4 regions of the Enterobacter sp. K510 genome follow, and region 2 is predicted to be linked to each of the others. Evidence: predicted binding sites of a transcription regulator. Region 2 holds the regulator's gene; each other region holds the start of a gene.
What was found. Region 2 encodes LexA, which represses DNA repair genes until DNA is damaged. Its sites were predicted from a motif close to TNCTGTATGTACATACAGNA; they were not measured.
Positions count from the first base shown of each region.

Region 1: the regulator LexA is predicted to act here: its motif matches at 1,706-1,725, upstream of dinB (DNA polymerase IV).
Region 3: the regulator LexA is predicted to act here: its motif matches at 2,480-2,499, upstream of metR (HTH-type transcriptional regulator MetR).
Region 4: the regulator LexA is predicted to act here: its motif matches at 2,280-2,299, upstream of sulA (SOS-induced cell division inhibitor SulA).

Region 1 is NZ_JBNRLQ010000003.1:477,091-481,061, forward strand. Features, by position in the region: gene pepD (cytosol nonspecific dipeptidase) at 1-494, shown strand, start outside; gene dinB (DNA polymerase IV) at 634-1,689, opposite strand; gene dpaA (peptidoglycan meso-diaminopimelic acid protein amidase) at 1,942-2,682, shown strand; gene ACQUTD_RS07690 (class II glutamine amidotransferase) at 2,653-3,420, opposite strand; gene lpcA (D-sedoheptulose 7-phosphate isomerase) at 3,466-3,971, opposite strand, start outside.
Region 2 is NZ_JBNRLQ010000009.1:34,948-38,918, forward strand. Features, by position in the region: gene plsB (glycerol-3-phosphate 1-O-acyltransferase PlsB) at 1-421, opposite strand, end outside; gene ACQUTD_RS16040 (diacylglycerol kinase) at 551-919, shown strand; gene lexA (transcriptional repressor LexA) at 1,028-1,636, shown strand; gene dinF (MATE family efflux transporter DinF) at 1,707-3,026, shown strand; gene ACQUTD_RS16055 (CsbD family protein) at 3,184-3,393, shown strand; gene zur (zinc uptake transcriptional repressor Zur) at 3,484-3,971, opposite strand, start outside.
Region 3 is NZ_JBNRLQ010000005.1:210,551-214,521, reverse strand. Features, by position in the region: gene metE (5-methyltetrahydropteroyltriglutamate--homocysteine S-methyltransferase) at 32-2,293, opposite strand; gene metR (HTH-type transcriptional regulator MetR) at 2,531-3,484, shown strand; gene ACQUTD_RS10745 (carboxylate/amino acid/amine transporter) at 3,372-3,971, opposite strand, start outside.
Region 4 is NZ_JBNRLQ010000004.1:63,642-67,612, reverse strand. Features, by position in the region: gene yccS (YccS family putative transporter) at 1-1,488, shown strand, start outside; gene ACQUTD_RS08070 (TfoX/Sxy family DNA transformation protein) at 1,473-2,102, opposite strand; gene sulA (SOS-induced cell division inhibitor SulA) at 2,321-2,830, shown strand; gene ompA (porin OmpA) at 3,186-3,971, shown strand, end outside.

The DNA.
Region 1 (3,971 bases), on a different contig from region 2:
TGCTGAATGCCACCCCGAACGGCGTGATCCGCAACTCTGACGTGGCAAAAGGCGTGGTGGAAACCTCGCTGAACGTTGGCGTGGTGACCATGCAGGACGACAGCGCAGAGATCATCTGTCTGATCCGTTCGCTGATCGACAGCGGTAAAGAGTATGTGGTCAGCATGCTGGAATCCCTCGGGACGCTGGCTGGCGCGAAAACTTCCGCCAAAGGCAGCTACCCAGGCTGGCAGCCGGACGCCAGTTCGCCGGTGATGGCGCTGGTACGCGAAACCTATCAGCGTCTGTTCGATAAGACGCCGAACATTCAGGTGATCCATGCGGGCCTGGAATGTGGTCTGTTCAAAAAACCATATCCGGATATGGATATGGTATCTATCGGGCCAACCATTACCGGACCGCACTCGCCGGATGAGCAGGTGCATATTGAAAGCGTGGGCCAGTACTGGACGCTGCTCACTGAACTGCTGAAGGCGATCCCGGTTAAGTCGTAAGCTTTGTGATAAACGCCCGGCGGCGCTTCGCTTGCCGGGCCTACAACAGCTCGCCCGTGCAATGTTGTACGGGATTGCCGGGCCTGCATGAACACTGTAGGCCGGGTAAGCGCAGCGCCACCCGGCACGTTTCCCCCAATTAAAGCCCCAGCACCAGTTGCCGCTCCAGCTGTGGATCGAGCAGCGTAACGTGCAGCCCCACCAGTCTGACGCCCCGCCCTCCCCGCCGTTCATCCCAGGTTTTTCTGGCGATGGCGAGCAAATCGGCTTTGTTTAAGCACGGCCAGACGTGCTCCTGGGTGGTGAGCTGAAAATCGTTGAATTTTAACTTCACCCCCTGACGGGCAATGCGCAGATCCGGTTTAACCTTTGCCAGCCGCCGCTCCAGCTCATCATAAAGAAAATCAATCTGCGCTTCGCATTCTGACCACTCATGAATATCGTCTGCCAGCGTGCGCTCCACGCCGACCGATTTGCGTAACCGCTCGCTGGTGATCTCCCGCTCGTCGATCCCCTGGCTGCGCTCCCACAGCACACGGCCAAATTTGCCAAAGCGCTTGAGCAGCATAGCGAGATCGGCGCGCTGTACGTCTTCGCAGGTGCGCAATCCCAGCTTTTCCAGCTTCGCCGCCGATACTTTGCCGACGCCGGGGATTTTCGATAAGGGTAACGTGCGCAGAAACTGCGACACCTCGTTCGGGGTGATGACGTACTGACCGTTGGGCTTGTTAAGATCGGAGGCAATTTTCGCCAGAAACTTTACCGGCGCAATGCCAGCCGAGGCAGTGAGCTGAAGTTCATCAAAAATGGCCTGGCGGATCTGCCGGGCCATCAGCGTGGCCGAGCCCTGACAGTGCACGCTGTCGGTGACATCCAGATAGGCTTCATCAAGGGAAAGGGGTTCAACGTGCGAAGTGTAACGGGCAAAAATCTCCCGGATATGCGCGGAAGCTTCTTTATAGGCATCGAAACGACCGGGTAACAGGGTGAGATGCGGGCAAAGCTTCAGGGCCATCGCCGTGGGCATGGCGCTGCGCACGCCAAATTTGCGCGCCGGATAGTTGGCAGTGCTGATCACGCCGCGTCTTTCCCGGCTGCCGCCGATGGCGAGGGGAATATCACGCAGCGCGGGGTTGTCGCGCATTTCCACTGCTGCGAAAAAGCAGTCCATATCAACGTGTATTATTTTACGCATCGCAGACCCTCACCCATACTGGATAAGTATACAGCCTTACTGCCGTTTATGAGAAGCAGTTGTAATGATTTTGTGAGCAATGAGATAATCAATAGCAATGGCGCAATTAAACATAGTGTAAACGCGCTTATCCGGACTTGCGAAAAACTACCGGGGTGCTAATGTGAGCGCTCCTGACACAGATTAGTCTGATTTCGGATCCCTTTTGCCGTCCTGGCAATGTGAATTACGTTTTATCAAGGAACCAGCAGTATGCGCAAAATCGCATTATTTCTTGCGATGCTTTTGATCCCGTGCGTCTCGTTTGCCGGGCTGCTTAGCAGCAACAGTTCAACCACGCCGGTCAGCAAAGAGTACAAACAGCAGTTGATGGGGTCGCCGGTTTACATCCAGATCTTCAAAGAAGAACGCACCCTTGATCTCTACGTCAAAATGGGCGAGCAGTATCAGCTTCTTGATAGTTATAAGATCTGTAACTATTCAGGCGGTCTGGGACCGAAACAGCGTCAGGGCGATTTCAAAAGTCCGGAAGGCTTTTATAACGTTCAGCGCAGCCAGCTGAAGCCGGACAGCCGCTTCTATAAGGCGATCAATATCGGTTTCCCGAACGCCTACGATCGTGCTCACGGTTATGAAGGCAAATACCTGATGATCCATGGCGCCTGTGTCTCTGTCGGCTGCTATGCGATGACCGATTCCGGCATTGATGAGATCTTCCAGTTTGTGACCGGCGCGCTGATTTTTGGTCAGCAAAGCGTGCAGGTGAGCATTTACCCGTTCCGCATGACCGACGCCAATATGGCGCGTCATAAATATTCTTACTATGCCGATTTCTGGAAGCAGCTGAAGCCGGGATATGACTATTTCGCCGCAACCCATCAACCGCCTGTTGTGTCGGTGGTGGACGGGCGTTACGTGGTGAGCAAGCCGATCGCTAAAGGCGCTGTGCAGCCTCAGCTGGCGTCAAACTACACGCTCCCCGAGGCAAAATAAGACCCACTCACCTGGCATGATTTTGTGCCAGGTTTCATTGCCGGTTAACGGCTGAGTGGCGATAACAGTAACCACATCATTCGGTGTGGTTTCTTTCTGGAAGTCGATCTCCACGTCCTGATCCAGCAGCGTCGCCACGCCAAAGGGCGCGCGCCTTGTGATCCAGAACAGATTAGTCGAGCAGTAGGCCATCACGTAGCGCCCGTCCGACAGCAGCATGTTAAACACGCCCTTCTCACGCAACTCTTCCGCCAGCGTCCCGATGTATTTGAACACCGCCGCCATATTGCCTGGCGTACGCGGATAGCGCGCGGTTAATTTATGCAGCAACCAGCAAAAGGCTTTTTCGCTGTCGGTTTCCCCTACCGGGCGGAAGTTGCCGGTTTCCAGCGATTTATAGCCGGTCAGCTGGCCATTGTGGGCGTAGGTCCAGTTGCGACCCCAGAGTTCACGGGTGAAAGGATGGGTGTTTTCCAGCGCCACTTCGCCACGGTTTGCCTGGCGAATATGGGCGATAACGGAGCAGGATTTGATGGGATAATCCTGTACCAGCTTTGCTATCGGCGAGTTATAGCTGGGCTGTGGATCTTTGAACGTGCGACAGCCTTTGCCTTCGTAAAAGGTAATACCCCAGCCGTCTTTATGCGGCCCGGTGCCGCCTCCGCGCTGTACAAGCCCGGTAAAGCTGAAGCAAATATCGGTAGGCACATTGGCGCTCATCCCGAGCAGTTCGCACATACAACACCTCCACCACGCTTCGGGGGCGGTCGCCCCCGATGAGAGTTATGCTTTAACCATCTCTTTTTCGATTAACTGGATCAGGATATGGATCACTTTGATATGGATTTCCTGAATACGATCAGCATAACCGAAATGCGGCACACGAATTTCAATATCCGCAGAACCGGCCATTTTGCCGCCGTCTTTACCGGTCAGGGTGATCACCTTCATGCCCTTTTCACGCGCCGCGGCAATAGCTTTGATCACGTTGCCGGAATTACCGGAGGTAGAGATCCCCAGCAGCACGTCCCCTTCACGGCCCACGGCTTCCACGTAACGCGAGAAAATATAGTCGTAACCGAAATCATTGCTGACGCAGGAAATATGGCTGACATCAGAAATAGCGATAGCCGGATAGCCAGGACGGTTTTCACGATAACGACCGGTCAGCTCCTCGGCAAAATGCATGGCATCGCAATGTGAACCGCCATTACCGCAGGAAAGTACCTTACCGCCCGCTTTGAAGCTGTCTGCCAGCAGTACCGCCGCGCGCTGAATGGCGTGGATAT
Region 2 (3,971 bases):
TGACCTCGCCTTTCTCTCGACCCGGCGAGCGGCCAAACATCACCGACACCGGTACCATTTGCACGTCCAGATCGGGGTGGCTGCGGTGCAGATCGAGGTAATCATGGAACAGCTTGATCGACTCTTCCTTCGGCGTGTACCAGGTGAACACGCGGGGCCCGCTGTGAATAAAGATATAGCGCGGCAGCAGCGTGCCGTCGATTTCGAGTGGCTCCAGCGGATCGGGCAGATCGTTTGCCAGACACTGCGCGCGCAGGGTCAGTAAATCTGCCTTCGAGTTGTACGGTAAGACGTACATAATAGGGCGTGAGGTATCAAGTCCCAGTTCCTGGGCAGGTTCTGCCGGAATGGGCTTGCTTTTTACCAACGCGCCTAATGGTAAATTAAGTAATTTGTAGTAAATTCGTGGCCAGCCGGACATATACGATGTGAAGCCTCTGGTTAATAATCCTGTTGCGCCGCAAGAATATCAGAAAGCGCGCGTAAATTCTGTTGTACCAAGGTCTGCTTGCATAGACATTGACGCTAATTACATAAAAAGGTTCTTTTGATGGCCAATAATACCACTGGGTTTACTCGCATCATAAAAGCAGCAGGGTACTCCTGGAAAGGCGTTCGCGCCGCCTGGATCAACGAAGCGGCGTTTCGTCAGGAAGCGGTAGCGGTGATCCTGGCGATTGCCATTGCCTGCTGGCTGGACGTGGACGCTATCACGCGCGTGCTGCTGATCGGCTCGGTAGCGCTGGTAATGATAGTGGAAATTCTGAACAGCGCGATTGAAGCGGTGGTGGACCGTATCGGCACGGATTTTCATGAACTTTCCGGGCGCGCAAAGGATATGGGCTCGGCGGCGGTGCTGATGTCCATCCTGCTGGCGCTCGCCACCTGGGGCATGCTGTTGTGGTCGCATTATCGATAATGCTCGCATAAATCGACAAACTCCGCTGTTTTGCTCAAAATTCGATTCCAAATTTTACTTTGCCTGTATATACTCACAGCATAACTGTATATGCAACCAGGGGGCGGTATGAAAGCTTTAACGGCCAGGCAGCAAGAGGTGTTTGATCTCATTCGGGATCACATCAGCCAGACAGGCATGCCGCCGACGCGTGCGGAGATCGCGCAGCGCTTGGGGTTCCGTTCCCCGAACGCGGCTGAGGAACACCTGAAAGCGCTGGCGCGCAAAGGCGTACTGGAGATCGTTTCCGGCGCGTCCCGCGGTATTCGTTTACTGCTTGAAGATGTTGACGGACTGCCGCTGGTCGGGCGTGTCGCGGCAGGTGAACCGCTGCTGGCGCAGCAACACATTGAAGGCCATTATCAGGTCGATCCCAATCTCTTTAAACCCAATGCAGACTTCCTGCTGCGCGTTAGCGGCATGTCGATGAAAGATATCGGCATTATGGACGGCGATCTGCTGGCGGTGCACAAAACCCAGGAAGCCCGCAACGGCCAGGTCGTGGTCGCGCGTATTGACGATGAAGTGACCGTTAAGCGGCTGAAGCGTCAGGGTAATACCGTGCAGCTGCTGCCGGAAAACAGCGAGTTTTCTCCTATCGTGGTTGACCTGCGCGAGCAGAGTTTCACCATCGAAGGGCTGGCCGTCGGCGTGATCCGCAACGGTGAGTGGCTCTAATCTCTTCTTTCCACGCGGCGGCAACATCATGATTGCCGCCGCGCGTCCGTTTCCCTTCTGGTAATTCAACGTGGCCTTTCTGACGACTTCCGACAAAGCGTTGTGGCGTCTTGCGCTGCCGATGATTTTTTCCAATATCACCGTGCCGCTGTTGGGGCTAGTGGATACCGCAGTCATTGGTCATCTCGACAGCCCGGTTTATCTGGGCGGCGTGGCGGTTGGCGCCATGGCCACCAGCTTCCTGTTTATGCTGCTGCTTTTTCTGCGCATGAGTACCACCGGCTTTACCGCCCAGGCCTTTGGCGCAAAAGATCCTCACGCCCTGGCGCGGGCGCTGGTGCAACCTTTACTGCTGGCGCTGATCGCCGGTTTCGCCATCATCCTCTTTCAGACCCCGCTGATTAATCTCACTCTGCACATTGTGGGCGGCAACGACGCGGTGCTGGAGCAGGCGCGGCGTTTTCTGGAGATCCGCTGGCTGAGCGCCCCGGCATCGCTGGCGAACCTGGTGCTGCTCGGCTGGCTGCTGGGTATTCAGTATGCCCGCGCGCCTGTGGTGCTGCTGGTGGTGGGCAATGTGCTGAACATCGCCCTCGATTTATGGCTGGTGATGGGGCTGCACATGAACGTGCAGGGGGCGGCGCTCGCCACCGTTATTGCGGAATACGCCACTTTTGTGGTCGGCCTGCTGATGGTGCAGCGCGGGTTGCGTCGCCGGGGGATCAGCCTGGCGATGCTGAAGACCGCCTGGCGCGGCAATATACGGCGGCTGCTGGCGCTTAACCGCGACATCATGCTGCGCTCGCTGCTGCTTCAGCTGTGCTTTGGTTCCATTACCGTGATGGGCGCGCGTCTGGGTGGCGACATCGTGGCGGTGAACGCCGTGCTGATGACGCTGCTGACTTTTACCGCCTACGCCCTGGATGGTTTTGCCTATGCGGTTGAGGCCCATTCCGGGCAGGCCTATGGCGCGCGCGATGGCAGCCAGTTGCTCAGCGTCTGGCAGGCGGCCTGTCGGCAGTCGGGGATAGTGGCGCTGGCGTTTGCGCTGGTGTACGCGCTGGCCGGTGAGCAGATTATTTCGCTGCTGACCTCCCTGCCGGATCTGCAACGGCTTGCCGGGCACTATCTTGGCTGGCAGGTGATTTTACCGATCGTGGGGGTATGGTGTTATCTGCTCGACGGCATGTTTATCGGCGCCACCCGCGGGACGGAGATGCGTAACAGTATGGCCATCGCCGCCGCCGGTTTTGCCCTGACGCTGCTTACCGTACCGCTGCTCGGTAATCATGGCCTGTGGCTGTCGTTAACCGTCTTCCTGGCGCTGCGTGGGATTACGCTGGCGTGGATCTGGCAGCGGCACTGGCGTCACGGCACCTGGTTCTCATAAGTTCACTGGCGCTTTATTGCGTTGATGGTTAAATATTCCGAATAATCTCCGCTTCGACATATCCTTAACTACAATAATTATCACGTTCAGCAGAAATCGAACGAACTGATGGATACTGAATATATTTTTATTCAAACCGAACGATGAGGATATCATTATGAATAAAGACGAAGTCGGCGGTAACTGGAAACAGTTCAAAGGTAAAGCGAAAGAACAGTGGGGTAAATTAACCGACGATGATATGACTGTCATCGAAGGTAAACGCGACCAGCTGGTTGGTAAAATTCAGGAGCGTTACGGCTACCAGAAAGACCAGGCTGAGAAAGAAGTTGGTGACTGGGAAACCCGTCACGATTACCGCTGGTAATCACGGACTTCTGCGGCAATTAGCGTTACAGCTACCCTGCCCGAAAGGTACAAGGATGTACCAACCTCTCACTACATTCCCACCTTATTTCTAACGCGGTTTTTTCTTCACCTGAATACTGTGATCGTGCTGACAGGCACCCTGATGACGACAGGCTTCCACTTCTGAACATGCCGCACATAAACCATGCGCTTCAATGACATTATGGCGTAGCGCAAAACCCATTCGCGCGGCCAGACCATGCATAATATCTTCCACACCTTCCGCCGCTTCTTCTTTGACAGCTCCGCAACGATCGCAGATAAACATTGCCGACGTATGGGAAGGATTATCGAAAAGATGACACAGCACATAGCTGTTGGTGGACTCAACTTTATGCACAAAGCCCTGCTCCAGCAGGAAGTCCAGCGCACGATACACCGTGGGTGGCTTTGCCTGTGGCTCAGATACCCGTAATAAATCCAGCAGATCGTAAGCGCTGATCGCTCCTTCCTGCAGGCTTAACAGCCGTAATACTTCCAGGCGCTGTGGAGTCAGGCGCACATTGCGTTGCACGCAGAGCTTTTCAGCCTGCGCTA
Region 3 (3,971 bases), on a different contig from region 2:
CCCCTCTCCTGTTCAGGAGAGGGGCAAATACTCACGCCGTGCGCAGGTTCTGCGCTGCTTTCACCATGTTCGCCAGCGCGCTACGGGTCTCCGGCCAGCCGCGGGTTTTCAGGCCGCAGTCCGGGTTCACCCATAAACGCTCCGCCGGTACACGCTGCGCCGCTTTTTTCAGCAGCGCTTCGATCCACTCCACGCTCGGCACGTTCGGCGAGTGAATGTCATACACGCCCGGCCCGATTTCGTTCGGGTACTCGAACTCTTCAAAGGACTCCAGCAGCTCCATGTCAGAACGCGAGGTTTCGATGGTGATCACGTCGGCGTCCAGCGCGGCAATGGAATCCATGATGTCGTTAAACTCGCAGTAACACATGTGGGTGTGGATCTGCGTGTCATCGCGTACCACGGCGGCGTTAATCCGGAAGGCTTCGACGCCCCAAGCCAGGTAGTCAGCCCAGTCGCTGCGGCGCAGCGGTAAGCCTTCGCGCAGGGCCGGTTCGTCAATCTGAATGATGCCGATGCCCGCCGCTTCCAGATCCGCCACTTCGTCACGCAGCGCCAGGGCGATCTGTTTAGCGATAGTTTCACGGCTGACGTCTTCACGCGGGAAGGACCAGCAGAGAATGGTCACCGGGCCGGTCAGCATGCCTTTTACTGGTTTGTCAGTCAGCGACTGGGCGTACTTCGCCCACTCGACGGTGATGGCTTCCGGGCGGCTGACGTCGCCAATCACCACTGGCGGTTTTACGCAGCGGGAGCCGTAGCTCTGCACCCAGCCGTTTTGCGTGAATACGAAGCCGTCGAGGTGTTCGCCAAAGTATTCCACCATGTCGTTACGCTCGGCTTCGCCGTGCACCAGCACATCCAGCCCTAAGCGTTCCTGTTCGGCAATTGCCTGTTTGATATGTCCGGCGATGCCGGTGCGGTAATTGCCCGCGTCCAAACGTCCCTGTTTGAAATCCAGACGCAGGCCGCGGATCTCGGTGGTCTGCGGGAAGGAGCCGATGGTCGTTGTCGGCCACGCCGGCAGGTTGAAGCGTTCACGCTGGGCTTTTGCGCGTTCTGCATAAGCACTCTGGCGCTGGCTGTCCTGCGGGGTGATGGCCGCCAGACGCTGCTCCACGGCGGGGTTATGTACCCGCGCTGAACTGCGACGCGCCTGGATCGGGGCGCTCCATTCTGTCAGTTTTGCCGTATCGCCGCTGTTCAGCGCATCGCGCAGCAGCGCCAGTTCTTCACATTTTTGTAGCGCAAAGGCGAACCAGCTTTTAACTTCTGCATCAAGACGGGTTTCCACCGAGAGATCGATTGGGCTGTGCAGCAGCGAGCAGGACGACGCCACCCACAGATCGCGTTTACCGACAATCGGCTGGATCTGCGCATATTTCTCTGTCAGATCGGCACGCCAGACGTTACGGCCATTAATTAAACCGGCGGACAGCAGCCAGTCGGACGGCAGACGGCGATGCAGTTCATTGACGTCATCCTTGCCGTGTACCAGATCCACATGCAGCCCCTGCACCGGCAGTGCCGTGATGGTGTCGAGGTTGGGCGTCACGCCTTCAAAATAGGTGGTCAGCAGCAGTTTGACCTGTCCGGTTAGGGCATCGTAGGCCGGTTTGAACGCGTCCAGCCACGCCTGCGGCAGCTCCAGCACCAGCGCCGGTTCGTCAATCTGCACCCACTCAACGCCGCGTTTCGCCAGCTCGCCCAGCACCTGCTGATAGACCGGCAGAATATCGTCCAGCAGGCTCAGACGATCAAACTGCTCGCCTTTCACTTTGCCGAGCCACAGGTACGTCACCGGCCCCAGCAGCACAGGTTTGACGTTATGGCCCAATGCCAGCGCTTCATCCACCTCTTCCAGCAGCTGCGTCCAGGTGAGTTTGAACTGCTGGCCTTTGGTGAATTCCGGCACCATGTAGTGATAGTTGGTGTTAAACCATTTGGTCATTTCTGCGGCCGCAGCCGGTTCGCCGGTCGGCGCACGGCCACGGCCAATGCGGAACAGGGTGTCGATGTCGACGGATCCATCGTTGTTCTGATGACGAGCCGGCACGTTGCCGAGCAGCAGGCTGGTGGTCAGAACATGGTCGTACCAGGCGAAATCGCCCACCGGCAGCAAGTCAATGCCCGCCTGTTTTTGTTGATCCCAGTGGCGGGCGCGCAGTTCGCGTCCCACCGCCAGTAATTCTTCACGGTTGGTGTTACCCGCCCAGTAGCTTTCTTGCGCTTTTTTCAGCTCGCGACGCAGGCCAACGCGAGGGAAACCGAGGGTGTGGTTGCGGATTGTCATAATTTCTTCCTCTAATGAATTATAAATCCTGTGGATTTTGAATTTAGGGAAGGCGGCAAGTTTGCTCATCCCCGGGAGCTCACATCAGTAAGTGACCGGGGTGAGTGAACGCAGCCAACGCACCATAAATTTAAAAGACATTGGATTTTTAGCCGTCCAGATGTTTACACATCTATAATTGGCAGTTACTGTATATTCCTCAAGCGCAAATTGTTCATGCCGGAGTGAAGGACTTTCATGATCGAGATTAAACATCTGAAAACGCTACAGGCGTTACGGAATAGCGGATCGCTGGCGGCGGCGGCAGCCACGCTGCATCAGACGCAATCCGCCCTCTCCCACCAGTTCAGCGATCTGGAGCAGCGCCTTGGCTTTCGGTTATTTGTGCGTAAGAGTCAGCCGCTGCGCTTTACGCCGCAGGGCGAGATCCTGTTACAGCTGGCGAATCAGGTACTGCCGCAAATCAGCCGGGCGCTTCAGGACTGCAACGAGCCGCAGCAGACGACGCTGCGCATTGCCATTGAATGCCACAGCTGCATTCAGTGGCTGACCCCGGCGCTGGAAAATTTCCGCGCGAAATGGCCGCAGGTGGAGATGGATTTCAAATCCGGCGTGACCTTCGATCCCCAGCCCGCGCTGCAACAGGGGGAACTGGACGTGGTGCTGACCTCCGATATTCTGCCGCGCAGCGGTCTGCACTATTCACCGATGTTTGATTTTGAAGTGCGGCTGGTGCTGGCCCCGGATCATCCGCTGGCGGCAAAAGCGCGTATTACGCCGGAAGATTTAGCCTGCGAAACGCTGCTGATTTATCCGGTGCAGCGCAGCCGGCTGGATATCTGGCGGCATTTCCTGCAACCGGCAGGCATCACCCCGGCGCTGAAAAGCGTCGATAACACGCTGCTGCTGATCCAGATGGTAGCGGCAAAAATGGGCATCGCGGCGCTGCCGCACTGGGTGGTGGAGAGTTTTGAGCGCCAGGGCCTGATCGTGACCAAAACCCTGGGCGAGGGACTGTGGAGCCGGCTGTACGCCGCCGTGCGCGATGGCGAGCAGCGTCAGCCGGTAACGGAAGCCTTTATTCGCTCAGCGCGGAACCATGCCTGCGATCATCTTCCTTTTGTGCGGAGCGCGGAGCGACCCACCGGCGATGCACCCACAGCGAAGCCACTATCACCGACCCACCAATGATAAAGCTGGGCCAGTGCGGCTGCTGATGCCAGATCGCCAGGTTAACCAGCAGACCGGCGGGCACATGCATATTGTTCATGATGCCCAGCGTGCCCGCATCCACCTGTGTGGCGCCATAGTTCCACATGAAGTAGCCAATGCCGGAGGCTGCCACGCCAAGAAACACCAGAATGCCCCATTGCAGCGTGGTTTCCGGTAATTTCTGCGCGTTGCCCATCATAAACCAGGCGATCGCCGCCACCACGAACGCGCCCATATAGAACCAGGCAAAGGCGTTATGCTGCGGCATCGGACGGGTTTCCATCAGGCGTTTATAGCCCACCATTCCCAGCGCAAAGCTGATGTTTGACAGCTGCACCAGCAGCAGGCCCATCCAGAAGTGATCGGTGACCTGATCGTAACGGATGATTCCCGCGCCAATCACCGCCAGCAGGGCGCTAAATGCATAGCCCCAGCGCAGGCGGCGCTTGCTCATCAGATCATAAAT
Region 4 (3,971 bases), on a different contig from region 2:
CTGAACCAGACGAAAAGCTCATTATTAACGCGTCTGCGTGGTGATCGTGGGCAGCGCGGCACCCGGCGAACCCTGCACTACTACTTTGTCGCGCAGGATATCCACGAGCGCGCCAGTTCGTCTCATATCCAGTATCAGACGCTGCGGGAACAGTTTCGCTACAGCGACGTGATGTTCCGCTTTCAGCGCCTGCTCTCCATGCAGTCGCAGGCCTGCGCGCATTTATCACGCTGCATTTTATTACGCGAGCCCTATCAGCATGATGGCCGCTTCGAGCGCGCTTTTACCCATCTTGATGCCGCGCTGGAGCGTGCCCGCGGCGACGGCACGTCTGACGAACAGATGAAAGCGCTGGGCTTTCTGCTGCAAAACCTTCGCGCGATTGACGCACAACTGGCGACGATCGAATCTGGGCAGGCGCAGACCCTGCCGCGCAACGACACCGATAACATGCTGGCGGATGAGGGTCTTAACGGCATGAGCGACATTCGCGCCCGCCTCAGCCGCAATCTGTCGCCGGAATCAGCACTTTTTCGCCACGCCATACGCATGTCTGTGGTGTTGTGTGTCGGTTACGCTTTTATACAGTTTACCGGCCTGGAACACGGTTACTGGATCCTGCTGACCAGCCTCTTTGTCTGCCAGCCCAACTACAACGCCACCCGGCACCGTCTGGCGCTGCGTATTATCGGCACGCTGGTGGGCGTGGCGATTGGCCTGCCGGTGCTCTATTTTGTGCCGTCCATTGAAGGGCAACTGATTTTGATCGTCATTACCGGCGTGCTGTTCTTCGCCTTCCGCAATGTGCAGTACGCCCATGCCACCATGTTTATTACCCTGCTGGTACTGCTGTGCTTTAATCTGCTCGGGGAAGGCTTTGAAGTTGCCATTCCGCGTATTATTGACACCCTTATCGGCTGTGCGATTGCCTGGGCTGCGGTGAGCTTTATCTGGCCGGACTGGCGTTTTCGTAATCTTCCACGCGTGCTGGAACGGGCCATTGATGCGAACTGCCGCTACCTTGACGCTATCCTTGAGCAGTATCACCAGGGACGTGATAACCGCATGGCGTACCGTATTGCAAGGCGCGATGCCCATAACCGCGATGCCGAACTGGCGTCGGTGGTATCCAATATGTCAACAGAGCCAGGCGCGTCAACGGAACTGCGCGATGCCGCATTCCGTCTGTTGTGCCTCAACCACACTTTTACCAGCTACATTTCCGCGCTGGGCGCGCACCGGGAAAAACTGACTTCTGCTGAGATCCTCACTCTGCTGGACGACGCGGTGTGCTACGTTGACGACGCGTTACACCACGCCCCCGCTGATGAAGAACGAGTCCAGAAAACGCTGGCACAGCTGGCCGATCGCATTACGCAGGTGGATTCCCGTCCGGACAGTAAAGAACCACTGGTTTTACAGCAGATCGGCTTGGTGGTAGCGCTGCTTCCTGAAATCAGCCGATTGCAGCGTCAGGTTGTCCGCTGATGTTTCCGGTGCTCCGCCTCAAACTCTGTAAACCATGTCGTCAATGCCTGGCGCTGCTGCGCCGGGAGCGCGGCCTGATGCATCCCTTCGATGGCTCCCTCCAGCGCCAGCAATACGTTAACGCCCAGATGTGTATTAAGCGTGCGTAGCCGGACCCAGCACGCTTTAGCGCCCAGTTTTTTCAGCGTGAGGACATCCGTCACGCCCGCTTCCCATAGCAGCATCTCCAGCTGAAAATTCAGGTTCGGTAGATCTTTAAGCCGGGGCTTGCAGAGGCGCTGCATCTTTTCTTTCCACGCGGCGGCAAGCGACCAGGTGGAAAGCTTCATCAGCGTATCCCTGTCGTGCCACAAGCTGTCATCAACGCGGTAATAGTTCAGTACTACTGGCCTGCCCCTTTTCATCATCGTCAATAACGGAGCCGGATGTTGCGCGCGGTATTCTGCACTTTGCTCACAGGCGCGAAGGTAGAGCTCCCCCTTTGCCACCATGGCGAACACCGTATCATCAACGGAAAGACTGTAACCGCCGAACAGCGTTCGATGGCGAATAGTACCCAGCTCTGAGAGGTATTCACGTGATTCATGGATCCGTTGATAAGACATATCTTTCATGATTATTCCTTTAAAATCATGGCATAAAGGCATCTTCTGGTAGTAACGGATCCGTTAATGAGGAACATAGGGAAGTTGTCCGCGGTGGGCAAGATGATTTTTTAACGGACATCAGTTATCCCGCAAATTTGCGAGGTGCTTTCAGAAATTGAGGTTGATCTTTGTACGTCCAGGAGTTACTGTACATCCATACAGTAACTATCAGGGCTGGATTGATTATGTACACTTCAGGCTACGCTAATCGTGCATCAACACTTAACGCTATGACGGGCAACCGCACACAGGCAAAACCGGCTGGCGACTCGACTGGCCTTATCAGCGAAGTGGTTTATCGTGAAGACCAGCCCGGCATGACGCAGTTGCTGTTACTGCCCCTTCTGCAACAGCTCGGCCAGCAGTCGCGCTGGCAGCTATGGTTAACTCCGCAGCAAAAATTAAGCCGTCAGTGGGTTCAGGCGGCAGGGCTGCCGTTGACCAAACTGATGCAGATCAGCCAGCTTTCTCCGGATGATACCCTGGAATCCATGATCAGAGCGTTACGCACCGGCAATTACAGTGTTGTTATCGGCTGGCATACAGAAGAACTGACGGATGATGAACATCAGCGTCTGGTTCAGGCGGCTGAAGAAGGTAATGCGATGGGCTTTATTATGCGTCCCGTGCGGAGGGATCCTCACGCCACAAGACAGCTTTCCGGGCTAAAAATTCACTCAAATTTGTATCATTAAGCCAGTTTAAGATAATTCCTGGGATTTTTTTTGTGAATTCCTGGGCTGACCGGTTCTTAAGCGAAATCGTGCTGCAATGCCTGTCTGGTGCGGTTTGCGCTGTTTTGCATTGATTATATTCTCGTCATAAATGTTAAATAATGCACGCAGAAAGCTTTTTTTTTCATATGCCTGACGGACTTCACACTTGTAAGTTTCCAACTACGTTGTAGACTTTACATCGCCAGGGGTGCTCGGCATAAACCGAAGATATCGGTAGAGATACTTAGAGCAATACCCCCGGTGAAGGATTTAAACCGTGTTTTCTCTGGCGAGAAATTCATGGCGAATTTTGGATGATAACGAGGCGCAAAAAATGAAAAAGACAGCTATCGCGATTGCAGTGGCACTGGCTGGCTTCGCTACTGTAGCGCAGGCCGCTCCGAAAGATAATACCTGGTATGCCGGTGGTAAACTGGGCTGGTCCCAATTCCACGACACTGGTTTCATCAACAACGACGGCCCGACCCGTAATGACCAGCTGGGTGCTGGTGCGTTCGGTGGCTATCAGGTTAACCCGTACGTTGGTTTTGAACTGGGTTACGACTGGCTGGGCCGCGAAGCCTATAAAGGCGACACCGAAAACGGTGCGTTCAAAGCTCAAGGCGTTCAGCTGACTACCAAACTGAGCTACCCGGTAGCTGACGATCTGGACGTTTACACCCGTCTGGGTGGTATGGTTTGGCGTGCAGACTCCAAATCACATCTTGCTGATGGCACTCGTACTAAAGACCACGACACCGGTGTTTCCCCGGTATTCGCTGGTGGTGTTGAGTGGGCAGTTACCCGTGACGTCGCTACCCGTCTGGAATACCAGTGGGTTAACAACATCGGCGACGCGCAAACTGTTGGTAGCCGTCAGGACAACGGTCTGCTGAGCTTAGGTGTTTCTTACCGCTTCGGTCAGCAGGAAGACGTTGCTCCGGTAGTTGCTCCGGCCCCGGCTCCGGCTCCGCAGGTATCCACCAAGCACTTCACCCTGAAGTCTGACGTACTGTTCAACTTCAACAAAGCGACTCTGAAACCAGAAGGCCAGCAGGCTCTGGATCAGATGTACTCCCAGCTGAGCAACCTGGATCCGAAAGACGGTTCCGTAGTTGTT